DNA from 2 places in the Quadrisphaera setariae genome. Region 2 is predicted to be linked to the other one. Evidence: predicted binding sites of a transcription regulator. Region 2 holds the regulator's gene; the other holds the start of a gene.
The links. The regulator LexA, encoded in region 2, represses DNA repair genes until DNA is damaged. The targets are predictions, from matches to a motif close to TCGAACANNTGTTCGA.
Positions count from the first base shown of each region.

Region 1 (4,972 bases), on a different contig from region 2:
GAGCCAGGGATCAGCACCCGCAGGCGCGGCGCGCTGCGGGGATGTCGGGGACGTCGTCGCCGGCGAGGTCGTCGTCGTCCGGAGCGGACGGTGGTGGTGGAGCTGGGGGTGGGGTGGTCAGCAGCAACCCCCCGCCAGCGGGAGGTGCCCCCGGCTCCACGCGGCGCCGCGTGGTCTGCGCGACCGCCCGGCGGGGGTTGAGCAACCACCGCCCCAGCGGGTCGACGCTGGCGGGAGGGCGGACATGAGGGGTCCCGTCGACCATGCGCACGCCCCACACCCCGAGGGTCACCAGGACGTGGTGGCGCCCGCAGAGCAGCACCCCGAAGTCGACGTCGGTGGGACCGCCCTCGGCCCAGGCGTGGACGTGGTGGGCCTCGAGCCACCCCGGCGGGGCGGTGCAGCCGGGGATGACGCATCCGCCGTCGCGGGCGAGCATCGCGCGGCGCTGGGCAGGGCTGAAGAGACGCACCGCACGCCCGAGCGCCAGGACCGCTGCGTCGGGTCCCTGGCAGGACAGGGTCACGGTGTGCATGAGCGCGCTGCACGCCAGGTGCTGGAGCTGCGTGGTGGTCAGGGGACGACGGGTGGTCTCGTTGGTGGCCCGGCCTGAGCCTGGGACGCCGACGAGCTGGTCACCGGTGGCAGTGACGATCACCCGCGGAGGCTCACCGCCGCGGGTCTCGTCGGCGCTGCGGCCGAGGCGGGCGAGGAGCGCGAGGGCGTCGGCGCGGCGTTGAGGTGCTGTCCGGTCGTCGCGGACGGGGACTGCGGGCTCGCCGCGGCGGGCGGTGGTCCGTCCGCCGCCGTCGTCGTCGGTGGTGCCTTCGTCCAGCCCGGGGAGCGGAGCGTCGGCCGTGCCACCGGTGGTGTCGTCGAGGGCGCTGGCACGAGCGGGGTCGGCCAGGGGAGCGCGCACGGTGGGGTCGGGCTTGGACAGGTGGTCGATGGCGGCCTTGAACTCGGCGCCGACGATCGCGTCGAGGTGGCCGCGGATGTCGAGGGAGCCGTCGTCGTGGAGCGTCAGGGACAGGTACCGCTTGTCGACGTCGTCGGGGTCGAAGCCGCGGTCGGCCCGTTGGGGGTCCAGCGTCTGCGCCAGCACCTCGCACGCGATGGCGGCCTGCGGGTGGGTCAGGCCGGGCAGGGTACGCGCGAGCACCTCGTCGGCTTCGGCGGAGTGCGCGCGCTGGATGCGCCGGGGCAGCGACTCGACGACGCGGCGGGCCAGCGAGGCGATGTCGGTGGAGATGCGGCCGCGAGCGTGCTGCTCGCCGACCCGCCCCAGGCCCTCCCCGGCGAGGAGCACGGAGGCTGACCCAGACGTCGACTCCCCGGCCGGCCCGTCAGCCGGCCCGTCGGCACCGTCTGGTACAGGGCCGCCGGCAGGGACGGGCAGCGGCGCGACGGGGGCGGTGAGCGCCTTCGCCAGGCGCACGTCCGAACTCGCGCGACGGGCCTCGGCCCCGGTGTGGGTGATGAGCAGGTCGGTGGGGGAGGTGGCCCCGACCACGGTGAGGTCTTCGGGGGTGAAGCTGGCGGTGAGCAGCAGCAGCGCCGCGTCGGTGACGTGGCGGACCTCGGCGGCCAGCGCCAGCGCCTGCACGCGCTGGTGGGGGCCGACCGACGCGAGGTAGCGCGCGGCCTCGACGGTGGCGTCCGCGGCGGCACGAGCGGCGGTGAGGGCCTCGGCGAGCGGACCGGTCAGCGGAAGCGGAGGCAGGTCGGGGCGCGGCTCGGTGTCGTCGTCCTCAGGGTGGTGCGGTGCGGGACCGGCGCCGAGCGCACCCGGGGCGAGCGGCTCGGACTGCCACCTCTGCCCGCCGCCGAGACCGTCGTCCAGACCGTCAGCGCCGGGGGTGCCCTCGTGGGGCATCTCGGTGCTGGTCCAGGTCATGCGGATCACGCTAGGGGCCACCACCGACAGTCGAACGTGCGTGCAAAGGCGCTGCACAGGGCTGTGATTCGCGCAACCTGAAGTTCACCCGTTCGGACCCTCGCGCAGCGCTCGGCACCGGCGGTGTGGAGGGCGGCCTCGACCGCGCCCTCCACGGGCGCACTGTCATCGAGGCCGGCCAGCACGCGCTCGCGCTGCCGCTGCTGCCGCTGCACGGTGCGAGCCGGGCTGATGTCCACCCGGTGGCGCCGGGCCGGCTTCCCTGTGACGGTGCAGGTGGCGCCGTCGGCGATGACCCTCCGGGACCGGTCACCGTCGACCTCGGCCCCGCAGCGCTCGACGGTGTCGTCCTCGGAAGCCCACGAGCCGGAGACGCGCACGCCCGTGAACGAGGCGGTGGTGCGCCGCGGTGAGGATCATGTGCACCGAGGCGGCATCGGTCGGACGGGCACCTCCGTCGTCGTCGTGCTGGAGGACGACGACGGCGGCGCTCAGCACGAGCGCTGCCGCCGCGCTCGCGGCTCACTGCGCGCTCACTGAGCGGCCGACCGGACGCTGCCGGGCACCATCCGTCACCTCCGCGCATGATCTCGGGCTGCGCCCCTGGCAGGAGACCGACACCGGGCAGGTGGCCCGCGCCCACGAGGACCTGGCGGTCTACCACTGGTGTGCCCAGACCTTCCGCCCCGACAGTCCCCGGTGCTCGACGGCGCTCGACGGCGCTGCACCTCGACGACTGGCGCGACCTGCACCAGCACGCCCTCGTCGCCGGTGGCGCCTGGCCAGCGGTCCAGCGGACCCGATGGCTCAGCGCCTGCGGAGGTCGGCTGCCGGCGCCAGCAGCTCCGGTCCCCACGCCGCGGTCGCTGCGAGCCGCTCCTGCGCTGCGGCGAGCGGGAAGGTCGCCACCTCGGTGACCCTCTCGCCGTCGTCGGGGACGGACGGCGGGGCCACCACCTCGACCTCACCCCAGCCCCACAGCCACGCCGCGAAGGGCTGGGGGAGATGAGGTCGGTAGGGCGCGGGCGCCGCCGCCCTCCTCGAGCAGCTCGCGGACGAGGGAGTCCTCGACGGTCTCGCCCCGCTCATGGGTCCCGCCGGGGAGGAACCTGTCGTCGGGCCCCTCGCCACGGCAGAGCAGCACGTCCCCTCCGGTGAACCCGACGACGTGGGTGCTCACCACCACCGCGTCATCGGGGAGGTGCGTGGAGGAGGTCATCGTCGTCGCCGCCCACTCCCACCGCTCCGAGCGGTGCAGCAGCGGGTAGCGGCGCCGCGGGTCGTCGTCGCGGTGGTCGGCGGTCACGCCGCGGAGACCGCGCTGACAGCCGTGACCAGCCCGGTGGCGTGCACCACCGCCACGAGGGCTGCCACGGGGAAGGGGATGGAGGGGAGGCGGATCCCGTCAGCCTCGTCTGAGGCGGCGGGGACGGTGACCCCGATGGGGACGACGGCGAGAGCTGCCGCGCACAAGCCCGTGGAGGGCTGGGGAGCTGGCGCAGCACCGTCCACGCGTGGTCTTCCTCTCCTCGTGATCAGCTGCGAGGCACTCTCCGCCTCGGCGGTCGGCGCCGCACGCCGGTGGAGGGGAGGGGGACGGCTCTCAGGCGTGTTCCACCTCGACGATGACCAGCACGCCGCGGTGGTGGGCGTCGCAGTAGCGGCCCCTCTCGGCGTACATGCCGCCGCTGCGCCGGCCCTCCCCGGGCAGCGCCTCCAGCCCGACGACGTACCCCGTGCCCCTGATCCGGTCGCCGTTGACGAAGCGCTCGCCGTCGATGACGGCCCCCTCGACGGGCTCTCTGCTGTCCTCGACGTAGAGGTCCGCGCCGGTCGGCCAGACCACCCACCGGTCGGTGGTGCTGCCCGCCGGTGTCGTGAGGCGCGCCAGCTCGCAGCTCTGGTCGTCGAGCAGCAGCTCGCCCTCGAAGGGAACCGCCTCGCCGTCGACGTCGCGCCCGGAGATGGTCACGAGCCCGCCGACCGTGCTGCTGATGGTGCACCCCGCCACCACCGTCGCTGCGGTGACCGCCAGAGCGGTCGTGTTCAGCACCTGGCGGGACCACGCGGGCCTGTGGCGACTGTGCACGTCTGCTCCTGCTCTCGGGGAGATCTGCACCTGTGACGCCCTCCCCGGGGTGGCTGTTGCAGCCGTGGGGCGAGCCTCGTCGCGGAACCGGCCCGGTGCCCTCCCGTCAGTCGAGGCGGGGACGCACCACGGGACCGGTCAGCAGGACGAGCCTCGTGCCGTCGTCGGCCCGCCAGGACTGGACCTCGCCCCGCGAGTCCGCCGCCAGGCGCACGAACCCCGCCGTCGCCAGGCGGCGACGCGCCTCCGGCGGCAGCACGCGCTTGCCCCCGGCGTGCGGGTTGCCGGGGGTGCAGTCGTCGAGGCACTCGACGACGACGTCGGCCGCGGCGAGCAGATCGGCCTGGTGCTTGCGCACGTCGTCGTCCAGGAGGGTGTGGAGGCGCTCGCCGTCCCAGAACCGGCCGTCGTCGGTCCACTCCGGTTCGTCCAGCTCGAGGGGGTGACCCCAGTGGTCCAGGGGAACGACGGGGGCCGTGCGGCGGAGGCGTCGACTCACGGCTGCATGGTCGTCGCGGCGATCACCGCGGCGCCACGGGTTTGCGCAGCGCGTGCCGTGGAAGCGGAGGGACGGGGCAGTGCTCACGCGTCGACGGCGAAGAGCACGTAGCCGTAGGTCAGCCCCAGGGCGTCGGGATGGGCGCGCAGCCACGGCTCCGCGACCTCGGCGGGGAACTCCAGGCGGAGCACCGCCTCGAGGTCCTGTCGACGGGTGAAGAGCCACTCGCTCATCACCTCCCGACGCTCCGCGCCGCGTTCGGCCCACCACGCCGCCGTCGCTCCACCGCTGCCCTGGTAGGCAGCCCATGGGCTGGCCGCCAGGAGCTCCGCGAACTCGCCCGCGTGGTGGTCGTTGTCGACCACCACCAACCGGCCCCCGGGGCGGAGCGGCCGCCGGGGCCTCTGCGTCGTCCTCACAGCAGTTCGGTCATCAGCGCGTGCACCCGGTGCGCGACCGCACGGACCTGGGAGTGGCTCGTGTCTAC
Region 1 is NZ_VKAC01000008.1:31,634-36,605, reverse strand. Features, by position in the region: gene FMM08_RS14030 (HNH endonuclease signature motif containing protein) at 11-1,897, opposite strand; gene FMM08_RS14025 (hypothetical protein) at 2,240-2,437, shown strand; gene FMM08_RS23080 (hypothetical protein) at 2,705-2,851, opposite strand; gene FMM08_RS14020 (NUDIX domain-containing protein) at 2,862-3,203, opposite strand; gene FMM08_RS14015 (hypothetical protein) at 3,200-3,409, opposite strand; gene FMM08_RS14010 (hypothetical protein) at 3,501-3,986, opposite strand; gene FMM08_RS14005 (hypothetical protein) at 4,093-4,485, opposite strand; gene FMM08_RS14000 (ammonia monooxygenase) at 4,569-4,904, opposite strand; gene FMM08_RS13995 (hypothetical protein) at 4,901-4,972, opposite strand, start outside.
Region 1: a site for LexA is predicted at 1,928-1,943, ahead of FMM08_RS14030 (HNH endonuclease signature motif containing protein). Genes of this name have one in related genera too.

Region 2 (4,972 bases):
GGCGCCGGAGCGGCGGACGAGGTCGGCGATGGCAGCACCCGCCCACGCGGCGATCGGCACGCCGAGGGTGATGAGGAAGCCCTGGAAGGGGGTGAGGAAGTCCTCGGAGACGAACACGACGTAGACCGCGCCGGCCACCATCAGCGCCCCGTCGACCAACGCCGCCACCCAGCGCGGGGCGGGCAGGCCGAGGGAGAGCAGGGCCAGTCCGGAGGAGTAGATGTCCAGCACGGCGCCGCCCACCAGCGAGAGCACCGCGACCACCGCGAACGGCACGAGGAACCAGGTGGGCAGGCCCGTGGCCAGGGCACCGATCGGGTCGGTGCTGGCGCCGTCGTAGAACTCCGGCGAGGAGGCCGCCAGCAGCACCCCGAAGCCCAGCAGCACCAGGGGTGCAGTCGCGCCGCCGAACGTCGTCCACCACACCACCCCGGGGCGCGAGGAGTGCCGGGGCAGGTAGCGGGAGTAGTCGCCCGCGGCGTTGACCCACCCCAGCCCGAACAGGGTCATGCTGAACACGGTGGCGCCGAGCAGCGCCTGCCAGGTGCCGTTCGGGGCCGCGGTGACGGCGCCCCAGTCGAGGCGCCCGGCCGTCAGCGCGAGGAAGACAACGGTCAGCACGCCGGTCACCCACGTGATGACGGCCTGCAACTTCATGATCGCCTCGAAGCCGAGGACACCGGCGCCCACGACCAGCAGGACGACGACGACGAGCGCGACCGCCTTGGTGACCGTCCCGCCGCCCCAGCCCAGCGTCGTGAACACGGTGGCGGTGGCCAGCGCCGCGAGCGAGACGAGGACCGTCTCCCAGCCGACGGTGAGCAGCCAGCTGATGGCCGAGGGGAGCCTGTTGCCGCGCACGCCGTAGGCGGCGCGCGAGACGACCATCGTCGGGGCCGAGGCGCGGGTGCCGCCCAGGGCCACGAGCCCGCACAGGAGGAACGACGCGACGATCCCCACCACCCCGGCGAGCAGCGCCTGCCACCAGCTGACGCCGAAGCCGAGCACGAAGGCCCCGTTGGCGATGCCGAAGACGGAGACGTTGGCGGCGAACCAGGGCCAGAAGAGGCTCGAGGGCCTGCCGCGCCGCTCGGACTCGTCGATGACGTTGAGGCCGTTGACCTCGACGCGCGACAGCGACGGCGGCCCGGGGGTCGCGGTGGTCGGCGAGGTGGTCGACGAGGCGGACGACCCGGGGGGCAGCACGACGGAACAGTACGGGGAGCAGCGCGGGAGCAGCAGGGCCCGCCTCCTCGTCGTCCGCCGCGTCGAACGCGTGTTTGAGATCGCGTGCTCGATCCACTACCCTGCGTGCGTGGCGACGACGGCCCCGAAGGGCACCTCCGGTCGAGCTGACGACCTCACCAGCCGGCAGCGAGCCGTGCTCGACACGATCCGCGAGTCGGTCACCAGCCGCGGCTACCCGCCGAGCATGCGGGAGATCGGCAAGGTCGTCGGGCTGCACAGCCCCAGCAGCGTCGCGCACCAGCTGGTGACGCTCGAGCGCAAGGGCTACCTGCGCCGCGACCCGAACCGCCCGCGCGCCATCGAGGTGGTCGACCCCGGCCGCACCGCGGGCCGCGGCGCCGCGGCAGCCGTCCCCGCGGTCCCGGAGAGCGAGGAGACCGCCTTCGTGCCGCTGGTCGGGCGCATCGCCGCCGGCGCACCGCTGCTCGCCGAGCAGGAGGTGGAGGACGTCTTCGCCCTGCCGCGCCAGCTGGTGGGCGAGGGCGAGCTGTTCACCCTGCGCGTCGTGGGCGACTCCATGGTCGACGCCGCCATCTGCGACGGCGACTACGTGGTGGTCCGCCGCCAGCCCGTCGCCGAGAACGGCGAGGTGGTCGCCGCCATGATCGACGGCGAGGCGACGGTCAAGGTGCTGCAGCGCCGCGGCGGCGGCGTTCAGCTGCTGCCCCGCAACGCCGCCTACTCCCCCATCGACGGCACCGAGGCCACCATCCTCGGCCGCGTCGTCACGGTGCTGCGCTCGCTCTAGCCGAACAGCTTGGGGAGCTGCTGGCCGAGGGTCAGCACCGTCGCCGTGCCGTAGATGAGGATCGCGAGCACCAGCAGCGCCAGCCGCACGCCCCTGACGCGCAGCGGCGCCGGGAGCAGCTTGCGGTTGGTGGCGATGAGCAGCGCCGAGTAGATCGTCATCATGAGGCCGCCGACGGTGGCGGAGACGACGACGAGCGCGATCGGCTGGTCGAAGCCGATCAGCAGCACCACGGCGCCGATGGCCACCAGGCCCCAGGTGAGCCAGAAGTAGATGCGGCTCTCGTCGGCGCTCTTGAGGTAGCTGGTCTTCAGCACGTCCGCTGCCATGCGGCTCGTGTAGTCGGTGATGCCCAGGGCAGCGCCGAACAGCGAGAACGCGCCGATGATCCAGAAGAAGACACCGAACCAGGTGCCGACGGCCTCGGCCAGCTGCTCGCCCTCGACCCGCACGAACTGGATGTCGTTCGGCAGGTCCTCCAGGCCGAAGACGGTGGAGTAGGCGAGCAGCGAGGTGAAGAAGATCGACACCACGGTGATGGCGACGAACGTGCTCAGCTGCTCGACGTTGGCGAAGCGCCACCAGCCGCGCCAGCGCCGCAGGTTCTCCTCGCCCTCGGGCCCCTCGGTGCGGAAGACGTAGCCGGTGCTCGGCACCGCCTCCGGCTCACCCGTCACCGGGCTCTGCAACCGCGGCACGTAGTGGCCCATGCCGAAGCCCTTGTCGCGGATCCAGTTGGACTGCACGAGGTTCTGCCCGCCACCGGCACCAGCGAAGATCATCGCGCCGAAGAGGGTGGCGAAGCCCAGCTCCGCAGCCGGGAAGCGCGCCTCGGTGACGATGGTCGGCACGTCGCGCCAGGCGGTCGCGGTGATGGCGGCGAAGGCCCCCACCACGAGCAGGAGCATCACCGCCGCCACCTTGACCATCTGGATCTTCTCCAGCGCCACGTACACCACGGGAGCCAGGGTGAGGATCAGTCCGATCGCCACCAGCAGCCCGATGGCGATGAACCGCGGCGTCCCCCCGGTGAGGAAGCTGATGAGCGTCGCCGAGCTCGTGGCCCACCCGGGCCAGAGGTTGGCGCCGTAGGTGAGGATCGCGAACACCAGGCCCCAGTGCGGCCAGAACCTGCTGAACCCGGTCACCGCCGTCTCGCCGGTGGCCAGGGCGTACCGCTCGATCTCCATGGTCACGAAGTACTGCGTGACCACGCCGACCAGCGCCGCCCACACGAAGACCAGCCCCACCTGGGAGGCGATGAACGGGAACAGCACGAACTCGCCGCTGGACAGGCCGACGCCCGCGGCGATGATCCCCGGCCCGATGAGCGGCAGCCACCGCGACGGCGGTTTCGGGAGCTCGCGGACCTCCGGGACGGCGAGCTTCGAGCCGCGGAACGGGTCGAGGACTGAGGTCGCACTGGGCGGTCGGTGACCGGCCGCGTCGTCGCGGGTGGACATGCCCGCCACCGTGGCGCAGGTCGCGCCTCCGCGCGAGCCGATCAGCCCGCGAGCAGGGCTCGACCCATGCCGCGCACGACCCGGGAGGTGAGCCGGCCGCGGGCCAGGCCGATGTCGGCGACGTCGTCGAAGACGCCGGTGTCGCGGGCCGACGCGCGCAGCGCCGCGTGCAGCAGCCGGTCGCTGCGCACGAGCCGCGCGGCGAGATCCGTGTGGCGCAGGTGCCCGACCAGCGCCTCGCCGAGCATGCGGTCGTACCGGCCACCTCCGAGCGCCGCGCGCCCGGCGAGGACGCCCGAGAGCACCGCGTAGTAGATGCCCTCCCCCGTCACGGGGTTGACGAGGCTGGCGGCGTCACCGGCGAGCAGCACGCGCCCCACCGACCAGACGCCGCTGCGGCCCGTCGAGAGCGGCAGCGGGTGCCCGGCCACCTGCTCGGCGCCGGCCGTCGTCCCGGGGAGCAGCTCCTCCAGGCGCTCCAGCAGGCGCGCCCGCGTCGGCGCGGTCCCCGCACTCGAGCGCGAGTCGACCAGCTGACCGAACCCCACATTCGCGCGCCCGTCCCCCACCGGGAAGGACCACGCGTAGCTGGGGCGGTCGGTGTCCTCGGAGAACGCCAGCACCTGGACGCCCTCGTGCTGGGGCAGCACGGGCGCGTACGCGCGGACGGCGATCGCCGTCGTCCCCCGCCGCTGCGGCGGCACGACCGCCGGGCCCAGGGCCCGCCGCACCTCGGAGTGGGCTCCGTCAGCGCCCACCGCGATGCGGCCGCGGACCACCTCGCCGTCGGACAGGACGACGCCGACCCCGGCTCCGTCCTGCAGCACGTCGCGCACGCGGGCCCGGCGCAGCACCGCGCCGCGCTCGACGGCCGCCCTCACCAGGCGCTCGTCGAGGACGGCGCGGGGCACCACCTGGGCGGGACGGCTCATCGCCTCCTCGACCACCGGGACCCCCGGCGCCCCCACCACGGAGATCCGCAGCCGCGGCGCCACCGGCCAGTCGTCGAGCAGGCCGGTGACGCCGACGGTCTCCAGGACGTCGAGGGCGTGGGGGGCCACGCCGTCCCCGCAGACCTTGTCGCGCGGGAAGTCGGCGCGGTCCAGGAGCAGCACCTTCGACCCCGGACGCTGGTGCAGCGCCCCCAGCGCCGCCGCCGAGCCCGCCGGTCCGGCGCCGACGACGACGAGGTCCCAGTGCTGCTCACGACCGTGCTGGCTCACACGCCGGATCCTGTCAGGCGGCGAGCTTCACGGTGAGGTCGGACCCGGCCAGGGCCTTGGTGAACGGGCAGATCTGCTGGGCCTGCTCCAGCACGCGCTCGGCGACGTCGTCGGCGAGGCCGCTGACCTCCAGGGTGATGTGGGAGGTGTAGCCGGCCTCCTCCGCCGTGGTGAGGACCACGTGGGCGGTGACCTGGGCGCCGCTCGCGTCGACGTCCTGCGTGGACGCGGCGATGCCGATCGACTGCTGCAGGCACGCGGCGGTGGCGGCGGCCATGAGGTGCTCGGGG
Region 2 is NZ_VKAC01000012.1:44,231-49,202, forward strand. Features, by position in the region: gene FMM08_RS18130 (purine-cytosine permease family protein) at 1-1,137, opposite strand, end outside; gene lexA (transcriptional repressor LexA) at 1,316-1,996, shown strand; gene FMM08_RS18140 (Nramp family divalent metal transporter) at 1,993-3,459, opposite strand; gene FMM08_RS18145 (NAD(P)/FAD-dependent oxidoreductase) at 3,501-4,682, opposite strand; gene FMM08_RS18150 (OsmC family protein) at 4,696-4,972, opposite strand, start outside.